DNA from 3 places in the Mucilaginibacter jinjuensis genome. Region 1 is predicted to be linked to each of the others. Evidence: riboswitches for the same ligand, from Rfam matches in the RefSeq annotation. Region 1 holds a riboswitch; each other region holds the start of a gene.
What was found. A riboswitch is a leader RNA that binds a small molecule or an ion and turns the genes downstream of it on or off. The one in region 1 is predicted to bind cobalamin.
Positions count from the first base shown of each region.

Region 2: it holds a riboswitch for cobalamin, as region 1 does, so the genes downstream of both, PQO05_RS09590 (cell surface protein) here and PQO05_RS14500 (TonB-dependent receptor) in region 1, are expected to answer to the same signal.
Region 3: it holds a riboswitch for cobalamin, as region 1 does, so the genes downstream of both, metE (5-methyltetrahydropteroyltriglutamate--homocysteine S-methyltransferase) here and PQO05_RS14500 (TonB-dependent receptor) in region 1, are expected to answer to the same signal.

Region 1 is NZ_CP117167.1:3,206,132-3,213,777, forward strand. Features, by position in the region: gene PQO05_RS14485 (serine hydrolase) at 1-129, opposite strand, end outside; gene PQO05_RS14490 (ribonucleoside-diphosphate reductase small subunit) at 503-1,477, shown strand; gene PQO05_RS14495 (ribonucleoside-diphosphate reductase subunit alpha) at 1,524-3,920, shown strand; cobalamin riboswitch at 4,030-4,235, shown strand; gene PQO05_RS14500 (TonB-dependent receptor) at 4,345-6,390, shown strand; gene PQO05_RS14505 (DUF5074 domain-containing protein) at 6,401-7,453, shown strand; gene PQO05_RS14510 (DUF6580 family putative transport protein) at 7,502-7,646, shown strand, end outside.
Region 2 is NZ_CP117167.1:2,096,061-2,103,706, reverse strand. Features, by position in the region: gene PQO05_RS09610 (DUF6377 domain-containing protein) at 1-1,017, opposite strand, end outside; gene PQO05_RS09605 (Na+/H+ antiporter) at 1,173-2,441, shown strand; gene PQO05_RS09600 (glycoside hydrolase family 108 protein) at 2,419-2,982, opposite strand; gene PQO05_RS09595 (DUF5074 domain-containing protein) at 3,166-4,509, opposite strand; gene PQO05_RS09590 (cell surface protein) at 4,543-5,436, opposite strand; cobalamin riboswitch at 5,764-5,959, opposite strand; gene PQO05_RS09585 (response regulator) at 6,034-6,435, opposite strand; gene PQO05_RS09580 (sensor histidine kinase) at 6,441-7,646, opposite strand, start outside.
Region 3 is NZ_CP117167.1:3,856,686-3,864,331, reverse strand. Features, by position in the region: gene PQO05_RS17020 (efflux RND transporter permease subunit) at 1-1,561, shown strand, start outside; gene metE (5-methyltetrahydropteroyltriglutamate--homocysteine S-methyltransferase) at 1,622-3,928, opposite strand; cobalamin riboswitch at 4,080-4,270, opposite strand; gene PQO05_RS17010 (Lrp/AsnC family transcriptional regulator) at 4,456-4,917, shown strand; gene PQO05_RS17005 (YncE family protein) at 4,936-6,075, opposite strand; gene PQO05_RS17000 (TonB-dependent receptor) at 6,072-7,646, opposite strand, start outside.

The sequences.
Region 1 (7,646 bases):
GTGTTTTAGTATACCATCAAACATTTCGGGATTGGCCAGCAATAAATTTTTCAAAAACAGGGTATCGGTTTTTTGACCAAAAGCCGACATAGAAATAAACAATGCAAATAGAAATAGTAAGCGTTTCATTATCAAGATTAACAGTTTCGAAGATAGCCAATATGGTTGTGAAATATTTTCTCAATTGTTAATAACTCGGCCTTTTGTTAAAAACTATCATACACTACCTCCCCATTTTTCCTTTAGATTTGATTCAAGTTCAATGCAACAATTTCTCTTGGCTCACGGGCTGCAATCAGCATTTCGTGATAAAAAAAGGCAAACGAGCGTCTTGCGGGCTCGAAAATTATAAAGCCAAACCTGCCAAAAGAGAAATTTATTTGTTAAAGCTTTCACGATTTGGGTTTTTAATAGAGCCAGACACACCCGCCGAATTTTTCGGTGCATGCATTCTTGTCTCTATTCAATTCGCCGACTTTTATTAAAAAAAACAATAATTGCTATGCAACAGGAAGAATTACTATTACAGGAGAATAAGGATCGTTTTGTGATCTTGCCTATCAATTATCCCAGAATTTGGGAAATGTATAAAAAACATGAAGCCAGTTTTTGGACTGCCGAGGAAATTGACCTGAGCGGTGACCAGAAAGACTGGAACAACATGAATGATGGAGAGCGCCATTTCATTTCGCACATCCTGGCGTTTTTTGCGGCAAGTGATGGTATTGTGAATGAAAACCTGGCTGTAAACTTTATGAGCGAAGTGCAGCTTCCTGAAGCACGTTGCTTTTACGGTTTCCAGATCATGATGGAGAACATCCACTCAGAAACTTATGCGTTACTGATCGACTCATACATTAAAGATAATGCAGAGAAAGACCGCCTATTCCATGCCGTTGAAACCGTGCCTTGTGTAAAACGCAAAGCAGAATGGGCTTTAAAATGGATTGAGAACGGAACCTTTGCGGAGCGCTTAGTTGCATTTGCTGCGGTAGAAGGGATTTTCTTCTCAGGCAGTTTTTGCTCTATCTTCTGGTTAAAGAAACGCGGTTTAATGCCGGGCTTAACATTCAGCAACGAATTAATTAGCCGCGATGAGGGTTTGCATTGCGAATTTGCCTGCCTGCTTTACAGCATGCTGAGTAACAAGTTGAGCGAAGAGCGTGTACACGAGATTATCCTGGATGCTGTAGTGATTGAAAAAGAGTTTGTGACGGATGCATTACCGGTTGATTTGATCGGTATGAATGCACGCCTGATGCAACAATATATTGAGTTTGTGGCCGACCGTTGGTTAGATGAATTAGGTTATGCTAAAGTTTACAATGCAACCAATCCGTTTGATTTTATGGAGATGATTTCGCTGCAAGGTAAAACCAACTTCTTTGAAAAGAGGGTAGGTGATTATCAAAAAGCAGGTGTATTGGCAACCAACACCAAAGACAGCCAGGCGTTTTCGCTTGACGAAGATTTTTAAGGAAAAGAGTATCAAATAGGTTTACATAAAATAAGGAGGGAAATTAATGTTTGTAATTAAAAGAGCTGGGAACAAAGAGAGCGTAAAGTTTGATAAGATAACCGCACGCGTGCAGAAACTCGCATACGGCTTAAGTCCGTTGGTTGATGCGATAGATGTGGCTAAAAAAGTAGTAGAAGGTTTATACGATGGTGTATCTACCACCGAACTGGATAACCTTGCTGCCGAAACTGCTGCATCATTAACTACCAAACACCCTGATTATGCTTTGCTGGCAAGCCGTATTGCGGTAAGCAATTTGCATAAAAATACTATCAAGTCGTTCTCTTCAACAATGGAGAAACTTTACGATTATACAGACGAGCACAACGATCGTAAAATGCCTTTAATTGCCGATGATGTAATGGAAATAATCCGTGCAAACGCCGATATATTGGATAGCTCTATTATTTACGATCGCGATTTCGGTTTCGATTACTTCGGTTTTAAAACCTTAGAAAAATCATACCTGCTGAAAGTTGACGGCAAAATAGCCGAGCGCCCTCAGCACATGTATATGCGTGTTTCTGTAGGTATCCATAAGGATGATATCGACAGCGTTATCAGAACCTACAATCAAATGAGTGAGCGTTGGTTTACACACGCTACGCCAACTTTATTTAATGCGGGTACTCCTAAGCCGCAAATGTCATCATGCTTCCTGCTTTCAATGAAAGATGATAGCATCGATGGTATCTATGATACACTAAAACAAACAGCCAAAATTTCACAAAGCGCAGGTGGTATCGGTTTAGCTATCCATAATGTACGTGCTACAGGCAGCTACATTAGTGGTACTAACGGTACAAGTAACGGTATTATCCCTATGCTGCGTGTATTTAACGATACAGCCCGTTATGTAGATCAGGGTGGTGGTAAACGTAAAGGAGCCTTTGCGGTTTACTTAGAGCCTTGGCATGCAGATATTTTCGACTTCTTAGACCTGCGTAAAAACCACGGTAAAGAAGAAGCACGTGCACGTGATTTGTTCTATGCCCTTTGGATCTGCGATTTGTTTATGAAACGCGTAGAAGAAAACGGTGAGTGGAGCCTATTCTGTCCGCACGAAGCACCAGGTATGTCTGAGTGTTTTGGTGACGAGTTCGAAGCATTGTACACCCGTTACGAAAAAGAAGGCCGTGCCCGCAGAGTAATCCGCGCACAAGATCTTTGGTTTGCTATTTTGGATGCACAGATCGAAACCGGTAACCCATATCTGTTATATAAAGATGCTGCAAACAAGAAAAGCAATCAGCAAAACTTAGGTACTATTAAAAGCAGTAACCTTTGTACCGAAATTATGGAATACACCAGCCCTGATGAGGTAGCTGTATGTAACCTGGCTTCGTTAGCATTGCCACGTTTTGTGATCAATGGTCAGTTTGATTTCGATAAATTATACGAGATCACTTATGATGCTGCTAAAAACCTTAATAAAATTATAGATAACAACTATTACCCGGTAGAAGAGGCCCGTACTTCAAACATGCGCCACCGCCCAATCGGTTTAGGTGTGCAAGGTTTGGCCGATGTGTTTATCCTGTTGCGCTTACCATTTGAAAGCGACCTGGCTAAGGTGTTAAACAAAAACATCTTCGAAACCATGTATTTTGCTGCCATGACGGCAAGTAAAGACCTGGCTATGCAGGATGGTGCTTACGAAACCTTTAAAGGTTCGCCATTATCAAAAGGTAAATTCCAGTTTGATCTTTGGGATGTTAAACCAACAGATCGCCACGATTGGGAAAGCTTACGTAAAGCTGTGATGAAACATGGAGTGCGTAACTCGCTGTTAATGGCGCCAATGCCAACAGCATCAACCTCGCAGATATTTGGTAACAACGAGTGTTTTGAACCATATACCTCAAACATTTACACCCGTCGTGTATTAAGCGGTGAGTTTGTGATTGTGAACAAACACTTACTGAAAGATTTGGTTAACCTTGGCTTGTGGAACAACACAATGAAAAACAATATCATTGCGGCCAATGGTTCTATCCAGCATATCCCTGAAATTCCATCTGATTTGAAAGAACTTTACAAAACAGTTTGGGAAATTAAACAACGCAGCCTGATTGATATGGCGGCAGATCGTGGCGCATTTATTTGCCAGTCGCAATCATTAAACCTGTTTGTTGACAGTCCGAATACCTCTAAACTAACCTCAATGCACTTCCACGCATGGAAACGCGGTTTAAAAACCGGTATGTATTACCTGCGTACACAAGCTGCAACGCAAGCGGTACAGTTTACAGTTGAGAAACAAGGCAGTAAAGAAATGGAGCCGGTTATCCCTGCACCAGAACCAAACGTACAAATGAATGATCTGGACGGTATAGAACTTACCCAAACCAGCGGCCCAAGCTGCAGTATGGAAGAAGGTTGCGTAACCTGTTCATCATAAACATAAAAGAAGTTTTTCAACCTTAATTTTAACCGGGCTGTCTGAAAAGATAGTCCGGTTTTTTTGTGCGATGTATTGTCGCTATAGCTAAATGTCAGTTTGTTATGTTACTTTTGCACAGCTTTTAGGTTCCTTGCCGTTAAGGTAAAGATTAAAAGGGAATCCGGTGTAATTCCGGAGCTGTCCCGCAGCTGTAAGTCCGGCTTCTGATAAAGAGGTTAGTTGATTAATTAGTCACTGTCCCGATTCTAAATCGGTATGGGAAGACGTCAACACAGGATGAGCCAGAAGACCTGCCAAAAGCATTACCAATTCATAGCTTTCGCGGATTGAAGCTTGGGTGAAATACATTAAAACTGATCAATAATTTTGATTGGTTGTGTTCCATTCATTTTTCCGTTGTATTGCTTTGAATTATTAAGCAATGGAAAAGTTTACAGCAAAATTTCGGCCTGTTTTAATATCCCGTTACGGTATATACAGTATTTGTATTGCCTGTATGCTGTTATTGCTATCAACCCGGCTTAAAGCCCAGCAGGATACTTCTAAAAAGCTGAAAGAGGTTAATGTAACTTCATCAACCTTACCCAAGGTGCAAACCATTATACCTGTACAGCAAATATCCAACGCCGATTTTAGTCATTATGCGGCCTTGTCTGTGGCTGATATTGCCGCTAACTTTGCAGGTGTAAACGTTAAAGATTACGGAGGCATTGGCGGATTAAAAACCATCTCGGTACGCAGCATGGGAGCTACCCATACCGGTGTACAATACGATGGCGTTATACTGAACGATGCACAGAACGGGCAGATTGACCTGGGCAAATTCAGTCTTTACAATGTACAGTCTGTTACCTTATATAATGGCCAGGCACCAAACATTGTGCAACCTGCACGGTCATTTGCATCGGCCAGCATATTAGATATTAAAACTACAAGGCCACAATTGAGCGCAGCCAAACCTTACCAGGTTTCACTTGGGGGAAATGGCGGTTCATTTGGGTTACTAAATCCTTACCTGCAATGGCAGCAACGTGTATCTAAGCAATGGTCGGTTGTGTTAAATGCCAATTATACTTATGCAAACGGGCAATATAAGTACAAAGAAAACGGCGATGGTTCTGATACCTTAGCCACCCGCAGAAATAGCGACATCAAAGCCTTACAAACAGATGGTGCCTTATATTGGGCTAAAAGCGACAGCAATAAATTTAAGATACAATTCAACTATTATAACAGCGATAGGGGATTGCCCGGGCCGGTAATTTATTATACCACACAATCCAACCAACGCATGCAAAATCACGATCTGTTGGTACAATCGGCATACGAGTACATTGCCAAAAGCAGTTTTCATTTATTGTTGAATAGTAAGTATTCGCAAAACTACCTGCATTATCTTGACCCGTCACTTCCGGATGGAGCAATTGGCAGTAATGAACATTACATGCAGCACGAGTTTTACCAATCGGCTTCGGTTGGTTACCATATTCTGCATAATTGGGAAGTATCTTATGCCTCTGATGCCGCGCTCACCAACTTATTTAGTGATGTTTATACCAATTATTACCAATATGCTTTCCCAACAAGGCTAACATTGTTTAATGCGGTAGCAACAGATCTGGCTTTCGATAAATGGCATCTTCAGGGTAATTTATTGAACACCTATATCACAGATCATGTGAAGAATGGCATAGCAGCTGCATCTAAATCTGCATTTACGCCAAGTTTGTCGGCCACTTTTCAACCCTTTCTAAACTCTGGATTACAGTTAAGGGCATTCTATAAAGATATATTCAGAAATCCCACCTTCGCCGAACAGTATTATTATGCAGTAAGGCCGCGCAATCTTGATCCAGAACGCACCAAGCAATACGATCTGGGAATAACCTACCAAAAAAGCTTTAACGGTTTTGTGCACGATTTAGCAGTTACTGCCGATGCTTATTATAATAACGTTCGAAACAAGATCATCTACCTGCCTTCACGTTCGCCAGAAACGCCTTCTGTTACTAACCTGGGTAGTGTAGATATTAAGGGACTGGATGTGACTTTGAAAACCGATGTAATACCTGCAGTGGGATGGCTGGGCACAATCTCTGTCAATTACACTTATCAAAATGCCATTAATGTTACAGACCCGAGTGATTCTTATTACCTCGACCAAATACCTTACACACCAAAAAATCTACTCAACTTAAATGCAGGCATTAATTACAAAGCTTTAGGTCTATATTATAACAGCACGTTTTCATCATCAAGATACTACGAGAATAATAATGTGCCCGAATATTACCTGCCATCATACAACGTAAGTAATGCTTCGCTAATATATAAGTTCCTGACACATAGTGTGCCCGTGAATGCTTCATTTGAGGTCAACAACCTTTTTAATGAGCGTTACGTAGTGCTTTACAGTTACCCGATGCCTGGCCGATCGTACAGATTATCTTTTCAAATAACAATTTAATCATATCAAAATGAAACACTTTAAACTTAAAAATTTCTTATTCGCGATTGTTACAACGGCAGCGTTGTCATCGTGCCATAAAGACAAAAATGATGTAACACCAACTACACCCATTGCGCAAGTGGCCGGTGTTTATGTTTTAAACCAGGGCGGAAGCACAGGTAGCATTACCTATTACGATTACACAACCAAAGTAACAACACCAGATATTTATACAACAGCAAACGGCGCTGGGGTTGGGAGCCTTCCAAACGATTTGAAAGTATATGGATCTAAAATGTATATCGTTGTAGATAAGTCTAAGGTTATTAATGTGGTTAACCCTAAAACAGCCAAGTTAATTAAGCAAATTTCTTTTGGTGATAGCGAACCACGCAGCATTGCCTTCTACAAAAACAATGCATTTGTTACCTCTTACGATGGTACAGTTGCCGTTATAGATACTGCTGCTTTAACCATAAGCAAACATATTACAGTGGGATCTTATCCGGAACAATTGGTGGTGTCAAACAATAAATTGTACGTAGCAAACTCTGGTGGTTTGGCCGTAACTTACGATAAAACAGTATCAGTTATTGATTTAACTTCTTTAGCAGTAACTAAAACTATTAATGTAATTATTAACCCGGTAGCGATTGGGGCTGACAACTATGGCCATGTTTATGTTATTTCAAATGGAGATTATGCTTCTGTTATGCCTGGCATAAGTATTATTGACAATACTGCAGATGTAGCAACCTCACAAACTACTGTAGATGTAGGTTACGGTTCTCCATTTGTGGTTAGTGGTGATAACGGTTATTACCTGAGTGGTACTGGCAAAGTTGTTGTGTACAACACCAAAACACAAGCTATTAGCAGCGCCAATTTTATTACAGATGGTACAAAATTAACAGCTGCTTATGGCCTTGCTGCTAATAGCACCACAGGCGAGGTATTTGTAACAGACGCTAAAGATTATTCATCAAACGGTACTTTGTATGCTTTTGACAAAAACGGTAAACAGGAATATACCATTACAGTGGGTATTAATCCTGCTAATATTGTGTTTGTAAACAAGTAGTTTTTATTTCGTTCGATAATCAGTAAATTTGTTTACCAATATTATACAATGTCGCAACAACAGAAAATCAATATCAGAAACGCAGTTTTAATCCTCATGATTATTGCTGCCGCAGCAATGCGCCTGGTAAGTTATAAATATCAGGTGTTAAGCAATTTTACACCCGTAGGCGCTATCGCCATTTTTGGTGGCA
Region 2 (7,646 bases), 1.1 Mb from region 1:
CACAAAAAACACCAATACTGTAATAATAGACGAGTAGATGAACAGCGAACGCCTTTGCTCTTCTATCGTTTTTATCCGTTTAGCCTCAATAATGGGCATAATGCTGCTGATGGTTACCTGCCTGTGGCGGGCACCGTAGTAAGTAGCATCATCCATCGCCTGTTTGATGTAAACGAAGGCATTGTTAAGATCGCCTTGTTTATACAGGAAATCGGCCAGTTTGTAAATAGCCACGGTTTCTTTAGTGGCCGATTGCAGATCGGCAATGGCAGCTTTGATCAATAAGGCCACAGATTCATCTTTTTTGCCCTGGGTTTCGTAAACATAGCTTAAACTGCACGCACTAATGGCAAACTGATTGGCTGTTAAGTTGGGTAAGCTCAGAATCGCGGTATAGTCTTTCACCGCAGCGGGGAAGTTCCCGGTACGCAAATCTTTTAGGCCATGCAATGCTAAAAAGCGGTAAGTGCCTGGATTAGCCACTGCCAGCCCCGAATCAATGCATTGCGTGCCTGCCTGTACATATCGCCAGGTATAATCATTATTATGGTCGAAATCGGAAAGATCAAAATAACTACGGGCTTTCAGAAAATAATATTCGGCCTTGGTACTGTCTGATAAATTGTTGAGCGAAATGCCGTTCAGCGTTTCCAGCGTCTCTTTAAACATACCCGCTGAGATCAATGAAAAACCCAGCTTCATTTTAGCCGAAGCAATTAATGCCGGATTTTTTAACTGCACCGCTGCTATATCAGCCTGCTTGGCGTAGTTGTAGGCCGAATCGTATTGGAAGGTTTTATACTCATCGTACAAAGCCTGGTATAAATTATATTTATCTTCAGGCTTAGCGGTTCGGCCTAATTGATTTTTGAGCTTATCAATACCTTGTTGCTTTTTAACAACGTATTGTTCTTTATTGGCAAGCGCGTTATTAAGTTCGTTTAATAAGCTATCTGTAGCAGCACGGGTTTCGAGTGTAAGGCATAAACAGAAAACAATCAAAACCGAAAGTTTCATTATTAATCAGGAAAATAGTTTATAGAATGGTTTACAAAGGCACTAAAATAACAATCATTTAACAAAAAGCGCTTATTTAAATATGAGCACGAAAAACAATTTCGTAAGTAAACATTGTAAACTTAAATTTAGCCAATACAAACAATTACCGGTTAATGGAAAACTACAGCATTGTTATATTTATCATGGCCATTATGATCGGCCTTTCGGCAATTGCCGATTATATCAAACTGCCCTACCCTATTTTGCTGATTGTGGCCGGGATAGCGGTAGGCTTTATCCCCGATTTGCCTAAAATAGACCTGAATCCCGAGATTGTTTTCCTGATATTTCTACCCCCACTGCTCTATGATGCAGCCTTCAATATCTCGTACGAAGAATTTAGGGTGAACATCAATACCATCAGCACACTGGCTATTACACTGGTTTTTATAACCACCCTTGGTATAGCTGTTGTTGCGCATTATTTAATCCCGGATATGGGCTGGCCAATTTCTTTTGTACTGGGCGCTATACTTTCAGCAACGGATGCTGTGGCTGCCATGAGCATTACCAAAGGCCTGGGCCTGTCGCACAAAACAAACACTATACTGGAGGGCGAAAGTTTAATTAACGATGCATCGGCCCTGGTGAGTTACCGCTTTGCTGTGGCTGCTGTTGCAGGCAGCGCCTTTATATTCTGGAAAGCGGCATTGCAGTTTGCTGTTTTAATGGGTGGTGGTTATGTAGTTGGTTTCCTGATAGGGAGACTGCTGGCCCAAATCATTAAACGGACTCACAAAAATCGCCTGGTTACCATTAGTTTTATGCTGCTCGCACCCTTCGTAGCTTATTTGGTGGCCGAAGATCTGCACGTATCAGGCGTTATTGCCGTGGTGATACTGGGCCTTGGGATTGCACGTTTTGGCAAAGTGGTTTTCCCTGAAAATTTCAAACAGCAATCGAAAGCGATATGGGATATTATTATATTCCTGCTCAACGGATTGATCTTTATCCTTATCGGCCTGCAATTGCCGCACGTGGTAAAAACCGTTACACCCGCGCAAATATTACCTTATGTGGGTTATGGGTTAATAATCACTATTGTAGCGCTGTTACTAAGAATGGGCCGCGTGTTTATGCAGCAGGCTAATTTACAACAGCATTTTAAACAAGGTAAAGGTAAAATAACCGAACGCGCCCTGCTCGATTTTAAGAACAGCCTGATCATAAGCTGGTCGGGTATGCGGGGGATTGTTTCGCTGGCTATTGCCATTGGCTTACCACATAAACTAAATAATGGCGATCCGTTTCCTCAACGGAGCGCCATCATCTTTATATCGGTTGTGGTTGTGCTATTTACCTTAATTGGTCAGGGCTTAAGCCTGCCATGGCTAGTACGCCTCTTGAACAAAAAACAACCTACGCTTGCTGATAAGGCGTAATACGGCTAAACCACGAGGTAGCAAATTGCGCTTGTGATGGGTTAGCATCAATAATATTCTGGTACCTTGCCCTGCGTAACTGGCATATAGCGTTGTATAAATCTTCTGCGTTTTCGGCATTGGCTGCTGCTATCGTAAGCGGGCCAACTTGCCTGTCTACAGTTAATTTACCCGGCGATAAGGTATTTACGCCTTGTTGCAAAAACATAGCAGCTATCCCTGTGCCCATATTAACTGCGGTATCAAAAAGCTGGTTGCCAATTTGCTGATCATTAATACTGTCTAACGACTCAGTATCCCAGAAATTAGCCTTGTAGAATGATTGCACCAGTGTTTGCAGCTGTGCATTATTGTTTAAAACCTGGTTAATGCTGGGTGGATTAGAGGCAACTGCACTATCAACTGTTGGCCAGCCCGACCAGTTAGGCCAGTAATTTTTGGCTATACCCTTGTAGGTTTCGCCACCACTATCATTTGGATTGTTTGCATAGCCTCCCTCATTACCCATGGTAATTTGGAACGCCTGACTAAATTGTGCCATAGAGATAAGAATTTAAGATTTGTAATTAGGTTTTTTAAACTTAAAGCAAATTATCTTATAAAGCAATAGCAAATGGCAAAGGCTGCATAAAGCAGCCTTTGAACACACAGCATGTTCTGCCTCTCACCGCAGTTCATGTTTATTTTTAAAGCAGATCTGCGCAATTGCAGACCCGAAATTGATTTACTGATGAAATACAAATGTAGCAGGGAAATAATATCCGCTGTATGCAAAATCAGTTTTTAAAGCACCGGTGGTAGTGTCATAAAAATCAAGATCATTAACACTGTAGGCAGTGCCGAAACCCGATTGTACGGTGCTAACCACCAACTGATCTGTCTGCACATTATAACCAATACCTGCACCATATAATACTTTGCCTGTTGGCAGGGTAATAAACGGCGTTTGTAATGATGCTGCATTACCATCTACATATTTATAAATGGTTGTGCCACCGCTAAACGATGCATTCTTTGCCAAATATATAGTATTTTCTTTTGTTGATGCAGTAATTGATCCCGGGTGCCATGCGCCCCATGAACCGAAAACCGTAAACGGTACAGTAGTGGTGGTAACATCCAAAGTGGTTGGGTTAATTTTAACCAATGAGGTGCCTCCCGCTGCCCAAACCGAGCCATCAGGTGTTTTGGCAAATGCTACCAGCATAGACGGGATTTTTTTAGCTACCGAATAATCGCTCGCATTTAAGATCACCACACCTTGTGTTTGCGATAGTACAAAGATGTAATTGCCGGCTTTAATAACATCGCCTACAGAACCGGTAACGCTTGTTAGTTTAGCGCCTGCCGTGTAAGTTGTTAAATCGAACGGATATATCCCACTGCCTGAAGTTAATAAACCTTTGGTGTTATCAACCCCAACAAAACCCTGCCAGTTGCTGCCGCCCACTGCCGGGATACGGGCAATTTCTTTTAACGAATAAGCATCGGTAACCACCATCGGGCCGCCTACTTTGGCTACCAGGAACAGGTTGTTGTTAAAGATGGTAGCGTTCTCTAAAGTTGAAGTTGCCGGATCAAGCGTTTTGCCCGGGTTTTCTTTGGTGAAGATACTGTCCTCCTTAGTCTTGGTATCATACCTATAGAAACTCACGCTACCCGTACCATGGCCAAACCATCCCTCGTTAATAATAAAGAAACCGTTCTCATACTTGCCTAAAACGTGGATCTTGTAATCGGCAGATGAGTAACCGCCTGCTGTGCTGGCTTTAAAATTAATGGTATAATCGCCGCGGGTATCTGGTGTAAACGTAAATGTAGAATCGGTGCCTTTGTTGGTGCCATTTACCGTCCAGGTATATACTACGTTTTTCGTGTTCAGTTTAGGGTGTATGGTTAGCGATTTGCCAACGGTAACCGTATCAGCAAGCTTACCGCCGATAGATGAGATCTCCGGCCTTGCCGCAAAGTTGCCGTCACCAACGTTATCCTTTTTACAAGATGCCGCGGCCATCAGCAAAATGCCCAATGCGCCAATCCCTAATTTTAAAGTAATTGTTCTTTTCATTCTTAATGTATTATATGCGTGTATTTAATTTGTTTAGTTTTTAAGCAGGCTCAGATCGGCTGCGCCAGTAAACTCGGTCGATTGCTCGCCCAGCCAGCCCATGTTGTAAAGTATGCCTGTTTGCACTTTTATAAAGTCGATACCCTTGAGGTTTACCGGGTTCCCTTTGGTATCTACAGCCGTAGCAATGTCGATTTTATCGCCGCCGGCAGAGTTATCGGCGTAGCCATAATCAAAAGAAGCACTGGTGATGAAAGACGGGTTGCTGTCGTTAATATTAGTTGACGGCAGCAAAGAGCCGGTTAAAGTATAGGTATCGCCCTTAATGCCCTTAGGGAAGTAGGCTTGTGTATGGAATACATTGGTTTGCACCATCCCTGTTTTACCCAGGTTATCTTTCCAGGGCACACTACAGGTATCGCATTTGGGGCGGGTATAGGTTACCGAGTAATTGGCGTTATAACCTGGTTTACCATAAGCGCTGCCTTTAATTTCGTACCAGGTATCGTCGGGTTTGCCATTGCCGTTGGTATCCTGCATTACCCATATCACACCGGGTTCGGCAAAACTGGCGAAGGCGTTGCCGTAAACGATAAAATCGGTTTTGCCGCTAACATCCAGCACCGTATGATCAAAGCCTACAATTATGTAACCACCCCAGGCCCCCAAACTCACCAAACCCTGGTTAGTTTTCAGCGTACCTTTGGCTGCAACGGTATCGCCCAAACTGGTATTGGTAAACTGACCGGGAGCCGGGTTAAACTCAAACAGATTGCTTACATAAGCATTGCTGGTAGCGGTTACCGGCCTGGTATGGTCGGTTACCGGTGTTGCTGTATCGTCTTTATCCTTTTTACAGGATGCCCATAAGAGGCTTACAAGTGCGCATAATGCGATGAGCGCCTTTACATTTTTTTGCTTTACCATAAGTTTTTATTCGGGATTAATAGATGCGTGTGGAATGCCCTGGTAATGGGATTATTGAGACAAAGGTTTTGGGTTGAACCTGGTTTGAAATGAATAGCGTGCTCTTTTTGTGCTATTGGCGGGGTGCACAAAAGCAGCGTACAGCCCACTAAAGTGGACTGCCGAAAAAGCAAACCTGTATTACTACAAATGCATTTTACCGCACTTAGTAAAAATAATTTCATGTGTTTTGTGTGAGTTAAAACCCCACAGCAAACAGTATGACAGCACTAAAAAATGAAATACACGAAAGGTATCATCATTCCAGCTTCAATCCCCGAAAGCTATGAATCAATATGTGCGATGGCAGGTCTTCTGACTTACTCCCCTCGGCCCGGTCTTCCCACACCGATCAAAATCGGCACAGTGACTAAAAGAATGGGCTTTGGTATATGGAGCTTACAGCTGCGGGACAGTCCCGGATTTACACCGGCTTCCCTTTTAATCCCGGTTTTCACCGGGAACCAAAAGCAATGCAAACTTAAAAGAAAAATTACAGGATGCGAAATGAGTTTAAATATGTATTAATAGCCATTCCGCATCCTGTATTTGCGAGCTTTACGCAGCACTAATCTCAGCCATTATCTGGGCCAGATCATCGCGCGAGATGGGTTTGATATAGAAATTTGATATGGCTTTATAAGTTGCTGCTTTGGCATGGTCGGCTACATCTATAGATGAGCTTACAATGTAAACCGTAATTTTTTTGCTCACCTTAAATTTAATAAACTCATCTAAAAACTGCCAGCCATCCATCACGGGCATGTTTAAATCGAGCAGTATCACATCGGGCAATATTTCGGGCGATTCGAGGATGGGTTTAAGATATTTTATGGCTTCGAGGCCGTTATGAAACACCAGCAGGTTTTCACAAAAGTCAACCACTTTCATTTGTTTCGATAAAACATAGGTAAATATTTTATCGTCATCAATAATACAGGCAATGTCTAATTTTCTCATACGTATCAGCTAAATTCTATTTTAAAAGTAGTTCCTTCATTTACTGTGCTCCGGGCTTCAATTTTACCACCCATGGCATCAACCTGGTTCTTAACCAAAAACAGGCCTATTCCCCGCGCATCATTATTATCATGGAAAGTTTTGTACATGCCAAAAAGCTTGTGCCCGTGCAAACCAAGATCAATCCCTATCCCATTATCTGTTATTTCGAGCGTTACTATATTGTTCAGCTCGTAAACTTTAATATCAATATGTAAAGCCCTGTCGGGATGGCGGTACTTAATACTGTTGGTTAACAAATTTAATAAAATGCTCTCCAAATAAGCCGGGTCATATTGTATGCTGATGCCGGGATCAACATCAACAGATAGTTTTGCGTTTACCTGTCTTAAAGATAACGACAAAACCTCGAGCATGCGGTGAATTTCCTGGTGTAGGTTTAATATTTTTTTGCTGTACTCCTTGTTGCTGTGTACATCAACCACATCATTTAAATGGGCAAGCGTTTGCTGCAAATTGGCTGTATTAATCACCAGCATTTGCATCATCTTTTGCTTTTCCTCATCGTCGGTTTCGTGGGTTATCATATCCAGCAGCATTTGTATGTTACCGGTGTGCGAACGCAGGTTGTGCGATACAATATGTGCAAAGTTTAGCAAACGGCCGTTTTGCCCACTAATAACTTCCATAGCCTGTTTGCGCTCCTGCTCCATGGCTTTTCTATCATGGATATCGGCGTAGGTACCCAGCATCAGCAATGGCTTATCGTCATCACTCCATTTTACTACTTTGCCCCTTACCTCTACCCAAATCCAATCACCGTTTTTATGCATCATGCGGCATTCGCAGGCATAAAATTTCTCTTCCTTTTTAAAGCATTTTTCCAGCTCTAAAGCATTAATGTCCCGGTCATCCGGGTGGATCAGATCATGCCAGGCAGCCATTGTATCAGCCCCAAGCTCGTTAGGTAAATAACCTAATATAGCGGCCGATCTTTTATTATAAACAGTCTCATCAGTGGGTATGTGCCACTCCCAGGTACCAACCTGGGTACTTTTTAAAATATTATCGAGGCGCTGCCGTTCGCGCAACAGTATCTCCATCGATCGCTTGCGATCAGTTATATCCTTTATCTGGGAAACAAAATACAGGGGCACACTGTCGGCATCACGTACCAGCGTTACGCTGAGGTAGATCCAGATCTGGTGACC
Region 3 (7,646 bases), 650 kb from region 1:
GCTGGGAGGTTTCGTGAAATCATTTAAGATGAAAGAGATTGTAGTAACGGTTTCTTTAATAGCGATGGTTGTGGGCTTATTCTCCTTTAAATTCTTGGGAAGCGAATTTTTACCCGAACTGGATGAAGGTGCAATATGGCTGCGGGTACAGCTACCTTACAGCGTATCGCTCGATCAGTCTGTGGCTACCTCCAAGCAGGTACGTCAGATATTGATGACTTTCCCTCAAGTGAAATACGCCGTTTCACAAACCGGTCGGCCGGATAATGGTACTGATGTGGCCGGTTTCTACAATAATGAGTTTGACGTGTTGATGTATCCCGAGGAAGACTGGAACCCTAAGATCAGCAAAGAGCAACTCATTGCTCAGATGAATGCCAAGCTGGATAAAATACCTGGTGCCGAGCTTAACTTTTCGCAACCGATTAGTGATAACGTGGAAGAAGCGGTATCGGGTGTAAAGGGCTCAATCGTAGTAAAGGTTTACGGCGATTCGCTCAATTACATGGAAACCAAGGTTAACCAGGTTTACCGTATCCTGAAAGATGTTAAAGGTATTGAAGATTTGGGTGTGCTGAAAAGTATCGGCCTGCCCGAACTGGATATTCAGCTCGATCAGCAAAAGATGGCGCAGTATGGCGTAGCTACTGCCGATGCCAACTCGGTAATTTCAATGGCTATTGGCGGTCAGGCAGCATCAACACTGTATGAAGGCGTACGTACGTTCGATATCAGAATCCGTTTCCCGGAAGCCTTCCGCCGAACGCCTGCTGATATTGGTAACTTGTTAGTGCCAACCCAAAGCGGTGCGAAGGTGGCTATTAACCAGATTGCCTCCATCACACAAAAAACTGGTCCTTGTTTAATTTTCAGGGATGGAAATGAGCGTTATGCTACGCTTAAATTCTCGGTACGTGGCCGCGATATGGGTAGTACCATTGCTGAGGCACAGCAAAAAGTAAACGCTAAAGTTAAACTGCAACGAGGTTACCACCTGGCATGGCAGGGCGATTTTGAAAATCAGCAACGTGCTCAGAAACGTTTAACACAGGTAGTGCCGATCAGCTTAATTATGATTTTTGGCTTACTGTTTATCATGTTCGGTAATGTGAAAGATGCAGCGTTGGTATTCCTCAATGTTCCGTTCGCCATAGTAGGAGGTATCATCGCTTTATTTTTAACCGGTACTAACTTCAGTATCTCGGCAGGTATTGGTTTTATCGCGTTGTTTGGTATCTGTATCCAGGATGGGGTATTGCTGATCACCGTTTTCAAACAAAATCTCGAAAACCTGAAACAAGGCGAAGGCTCAAATCTATATACGGCGATTAAACTGGGTGTAAATTCACGCATCAGGCCGGTAATGATGACCGCTTTGATGGCCGCCATCGGTTTATTCCCGGCTGCTATCTCGCACGGTATCGGGTCTGAAAGCTCGAGGCCTTTGGCACGGGTAGTAATTGGTGGTATTTTATGTGCTATGTTGTTCAGCCTTTGGGTATTCCCGTTAATATTTGGATGGGCATACCGTAAAGCTGACAAGCCGCATGGCGATAATTAAATTCTCAAAAACTGACTGACTATATAGAAGCGGCGGGCGATTTTGCCCGCCGTTTCATGTTTAAACAACGCCCTCAACGCTGATTTGCGCTCTTGCCTGTTTAGCAGCAGCAACCATGTTTACTAAAGCTGCCTTAGTTTCTGGCCATTTGCGGGTTTTTAAACCGCAATCAGGGTTAACCCAAAGATTTTGAGCCGGGAGCAAATCTGCCGCTTTGGTTAGCAACGCCACCATCTCTTCGGTGCTTGGTACACGTGGCGAGTGGATATCATATACGCCAGGACCGATCTCATTCGGATATTCGAAATGAGCGAAGGCATGCAACAGCTCCATTTGCGAGCGTGAGGTTTCAATCGTGATCACGTCCGCGTCCATTGCTGCAATATGTTCAATAATATCGTTAAACTCACTGTAGCACATGTGGGTATGGATCTGAGTCTCGTCCTTTACACCACTGGCGGTTACACGAAAGGCTTTTACTGCCCAATCCAGGTAGTGGGGGCGTTTGGCTTTACGCAAAGGTAAGCCCTCGCGAATTGCCGCCTCATCAATCTGCACAATACCGATGCCTGCTGCCTCCAATGCTAATACTTCATCATGAATAGCCAAAGCGATTTGATTGGTGGTCACATCACGCGGTTGATCATCACGCACGAACGACCATTGCAGAATAGTTACCGGGCCGGTTAACATACCTTTCATTGGCTTGTCGGTTTGCGCAGCAGCAAATTTACTCCAGCGCACAGTCATGTCTTTAGGGCGGCTCACGTCACCATAAATAACCGGAGGTTTTACACAACGGCTGCCGTAGCTTTGTACCCAGCCATTTTTGGTGAAAAGGAACCCATCCAGCTGTTCGCCAAAGTATTCAACCATATCGTTACGCTCAAATTCGCCATGAACCAAAACGTCCAGGCCAATTTCTTCCTGCCAGCGGATTGAGTCGATAGTTGCCTGTTCAATCTTTTTTTCATACTCATCCACCGTAAATTCGCCTTTTTTGAATTTGGCGCGTAGCTGACGGATATCATCCGTTTGCGGGAATGAACCAATGGTAGTTGTAGGGAAGGATGGAAGAGTAAAACGTTCGCGTTGAATTTGCTGGCGTACCGGGAATGCGCTTGTACGGGTGGCATCGGCTTTGGCAATGGCTTCGACACGGATCTTAACCGCCTGTTTATGCACTTTTTGCGAGGCACGGCGACTTTGAATTGCTTTTTTATTGGCGTTAAGCAATTCGGTATTGCCTACGGCAATTTGCTTTAATTCATCTACCTCGTTCAATTTTTGTTTAGCAAAAGCCATCCAGTTTTTAATCTCGGGGTCAATCGCAATTTCCAAATCAAGATCTATCGGGCTATGCAGCAACGAGCATGATGGTGCAATAATTACCCTATCGGTGCCCAGCTTTTCAACTGCTTTATTGATAAAGCCCAACGATTTCTCGTAGTCGTTTTTCCAAACGTTACGGCCATCAACCACGCCTAACGAAAGCTGCAAATGTGTAGGGATTAATGAAAGTACTTCATCCAGTTGTTCAGGAGCGCGTACGAGGTCGATGTGCAGGGCAGCAACCGGCAGGTTAACTGCTAATGCGGTATTATCCAGCAATGCTTCAAAATAGGTAGCAACCAATATCTTAATACCGCTTACACGGTTGGCAATAGCACGGTAAGCAAACTCATAAGCTTCTTTGTCTTTTTTAGAAAGGTCGAGCGCCAGGCAAGGTTCGTCTAACTGGACCCATTCGGCGCCTTGTTGTTTTAAACGGTTGATTATCTCTACGTAAACCGGCACCAACTGTTTAATCAGGTCTATACGCTCAAAACCCTCTTCTTTTTCTTTACCCAGTAACAGGTAGCTTACCGGGCCTAATAATACAGGTTTAGCTTTTGTGCCAACGCTTTGTTTGGCGGCATTGTACTCGCTAAATACTTTTTCAGAAAATATCTTAAATTCTTGTTTAGCCGTAAATTCGGGTACAATGTAGTGGTAGTTGGTATCCAGCCACTTGGTCATTTCCATGGCGGTAATATCCAGCCCGTCTTTCTGGTAACCACGCGCCATGGCAAAATACAGGTCGGTTTCCTGGTTGGTTTTTACCTCGGTGAGCACTTTACTGTAACGCTGAGGGATTACACCCAGTAGCAGGCTCATGTCAAGTACCTGGTCGTAAAAACTGAAGTCGTTGCAAGGGATCAGGTCGATACCTGCATTAACCTGCGTTTGCCAGTTTTCTTCCCTGATAGTGCGGGCTATCTGCTTTAATTCATCCAGGCCGATTTTACCTGCCCAATATTGTTCGCAGGCTTTTTTTAGTTGTCGTTGGCCACCAATTCGCGGGTAGCCCAGGTTTTGCGTTAGCATTTTTTTAATGTTTTAATTAGAAATACTTTAAAATTGCTTTTGACAAACTTTACAAGCTTCGCGAAAACCAGGGCATGTTGAGGGTAGGGGCAGGCAAATTGCCGGCCATTGAGAACCCTCATATCAGGCCATTTGCTTTTTTCGCGAAAGCATTGTCCTTCCAAAACAGGCAGGTATCCTGGCTTATAACATTTCAGCGTCCTTCCCATCCGCCGATAGGCGATCAGTGGACATTGCTGGCTGAAACTTGTTTTGTTACTTACAGTTGCGCGACAGCCCGTGATTTGCACACGGTTCCCTATTAATTTCGATCTCTCGAAAACCTTTTTTGGTTGATAAAGTAATGAAAAGAACTACGTTACAATTTGCCTTTGTTACAAGGTTAAATTTTCAAACAAAGCTACCGAGTAAGATTTAATAACTGTATATATGTATTTATTTAAGTATAATAATCCATTTTATATTGATTGGAAAGAATTTTATACTTTTGATGTGTTCGAAATTAACCTGTAAAAGAAAATTATTCTATGGAAGGGCTTGATGATATTGATATTCAGTTATTAAAACTGCTGGGAACAGATTCGGAAATAACGGTTAAAGAGTTGGCTGCTAAAGTGAACCTTTCTGCATCACCAGTTTTTGAACGGGTAAAAAGGTTAAAAACCAATGGTTACATCAAAAAATATATTGCTTTGATCGATGCAGAAAAGCTCAATTATGGCCTAATTGTTTTTTGCAATATCAAACTTAAACAACACGACAAGAGCATAGGGTACAAGTTTGTGACAGACATTATGCAACTGAACGAAGTTGTTGAATGCTACAATATCTCCGGCGATTTCGATTTTCTTTTAAAAGTGTACGCCAGGGATATGAAACATTACCAGGACTTTGTGTTTAACAAACTCGGCTCGGTAACCAGTATTGGAAGCACACACAGCACTTTTGTGATGAGCGAGAATAAAAATACGTATAACATAAATCTTTAGTCTCTAAAGCTGCATTTTTTACAACCCGCTTAACCGCGTGGTGGTAAAGACAAAGTGACCGGGTATATCGCCTGTTTCCACATCCCATTTATACTTGCCTCCGGGTGTAAAGCAGTACAATCTGCCCGGGGTAACATAATCCTTGGCATCGGTCACAAAAATTTCCTTTGTTTGTGGGTTTACGGCAATACCGTAGGGGATGGTTATCTTTTTATCTGTGCCATCGGTAATAAAATTGGATGATACTACGGCTTGTTGCGCCGTATTTACGATAGCATAGCTAATGGTATTTTTTTGTGTAGTATAATTAAATCCGGCACTGATCACGTAAGCCGAATCTCCACAGATGGTAAGGTTACTTGCCGGCAGATTAAGTGTTTTAGAAACCTGGTCGCTGGAGTTTAGGATATAGATATTGGATGGGATGGTGTAATAATCCCCCCGCGAAGTTACATAGATATTGCCGTACGTATCCAATTTTAAGTGTTCGAGATTGATCGCAACTGTGATCTTTTTAACCTGTTTAAAAGTGTTGAGATCTATTACCGACACTGTATTATCATAGTTGGGTACCCGGTAACCACCTGAGTTGGCTACGTATAAAAAATTGTTACGCACCACCATTTCTTCGGGTTGGTAACCCACCACGCAGGTATCTTTAACCGTAAGTGTAGTAGTATCAATACGGGCCACATAACCCAATCTCGCATTCGGATCAATCTGTACCGGCCCCGCATAAGAGCTTACATAAGCATAACCTTTGTCAAAAGCCAGGTAGCGGCAATTGGGTATCGAGATGGTGGCGATATGTTTTGCAGTTTTTACATCCATTACCTCAACCAGATTTGATACATTAATAACTGCATAAAGCTTATTGCCGTAGATCTGGATATCATTCCCAACATCACCCAACTCCTTCACAATTGATGGGTTGCGTGAGGGATAAATGTTTTTGAGATAAGTTCCTGAGGGATAATCATAATAATCTATAGAAGCTTTATTACTACCCATGTTACCTTCGTTTAACAAAAAGAACCCTTTTATCGAGCCTGTTGTGCCGGTTGTTACCGTTGTGGTTGTGGGTTGGATAACTTTATCATCCTTCCTGCAAGAATAAAGCACTGCGACAATTAGCAGGAATAAAAAGATCTTTTTCATATAGTGATATTCATAATGATTTTATAATTGATCCCAGGCATTGGGTAATAAGGCACTACTTCATATTGCTGGTTAAACAGGTTATTAACCTCGGCAGTGAACCTGCATTTTTTAAAATTCCGCGACAACGAGATATCATGGGTATAAAAAGGCTTCTCATAATTTTCGGGGATATTAGCGATAGACTGATACCGTTCGCCAGTATAGATGTAGCTATAATTTAAACTCCAGTTTTTGTACGATGGGCTGATGATTACAGAGCCGCTGTTCCAGGGAGCATAAGGGATTTGTCCGCCGTAATATGGGCTGGTTAGGTCTGTAAAGTCTTGTGCTTTTTGATAGGTATAACTTAAGCGGGAGTTAAGCAAAATAGAGTTACTTATTTGCCATGTGCTTTGTACAGTCGCGTCAATACCTTTGATTTCCACATACCCGAGGTTGATCATCGTCCAGCGAAACTGGTTAGAGGTAGGTACTGCGATGATTTTGTTTTTTACCTGGTTGTAATAACCATCTACCTGTAATTCTATGCGGCGAAGCGCCTGGTGTTCATAGTTATGCCCATACGTAAAGCCTGCATCATATTGGGTAGTATATTCGGGTTTGAGGTCGATGTTACCTATAAACGTATAGTAAAGATCATTGAGCGTTGGCATCCGGAAGATGCGTTTATAAAAGGCACGAAGATTAAAATCCTGATTTGCCCAGGGCTTATAAGCAAAGATGAGCGAAGGCGTATATTGCTGCTTATCATCTGCGGCGCTATTGGCTATGCGGGTAGTTTCATGCACATAAGTTGCCAACAAAGAGGCTTGTAGTTTTAATTTGCCAAAATCTAATGAAGTGGCCAGTGCACTTAATCCGGTATAGCGGGTAGGGTAAACAAAGTTCACCAGGTCGGCATCGAGTTTATTCCAGATAAAATCGGTAGATAGGTTAACGCTCCACCACGGGTTCAGGTTAAACAAGTTGGCGGCTGACAGATAGGTTTCCTGCTGCTTATAATGGTTGTTAACGTAGATGGTAGAAACATCCAGGCGTGGGTCTGACAAGTAATGCAGATAATCATAAGCATATTTGCCACTCACCTGTAGGCTATAAAAAGGACTGAATGTTTTGCGGAAATTGGACTGGATAAATAAATTCTCATCCCATTGCCGGTCCTGATGAGGGAACTGGCCCGGCACATCCCTTACAGAAGCACCCGGATAACCCCTGTCCGAATCATAAAAATAAATCTTGGTGTTCCAGTCTCCATTATCAATTCGGCCGTGTACGCCGGCTTCTAAACGCAGGTATCGTACATCATCATTGGTACGCCTTTGCGTGGTATCATAACCATTGGCTTTGGTATAAGTGAAAGGATAATTGCCTTTGGTATACAAATATTCGCTGCTGAAAGATGTTGCAATACTATCGGTTAACCGGTGCTCCCAAAGTACGGATGGATTTATGGTACCGAATGAACCGCCCTTTAAAGTTATTTTATAGTGATCAACGGTATCACCCGCAAACTTGGGCACCCGTGAAACCATATAAATAGAACCCGCCGAGGCAAAATCTTTGGCGGG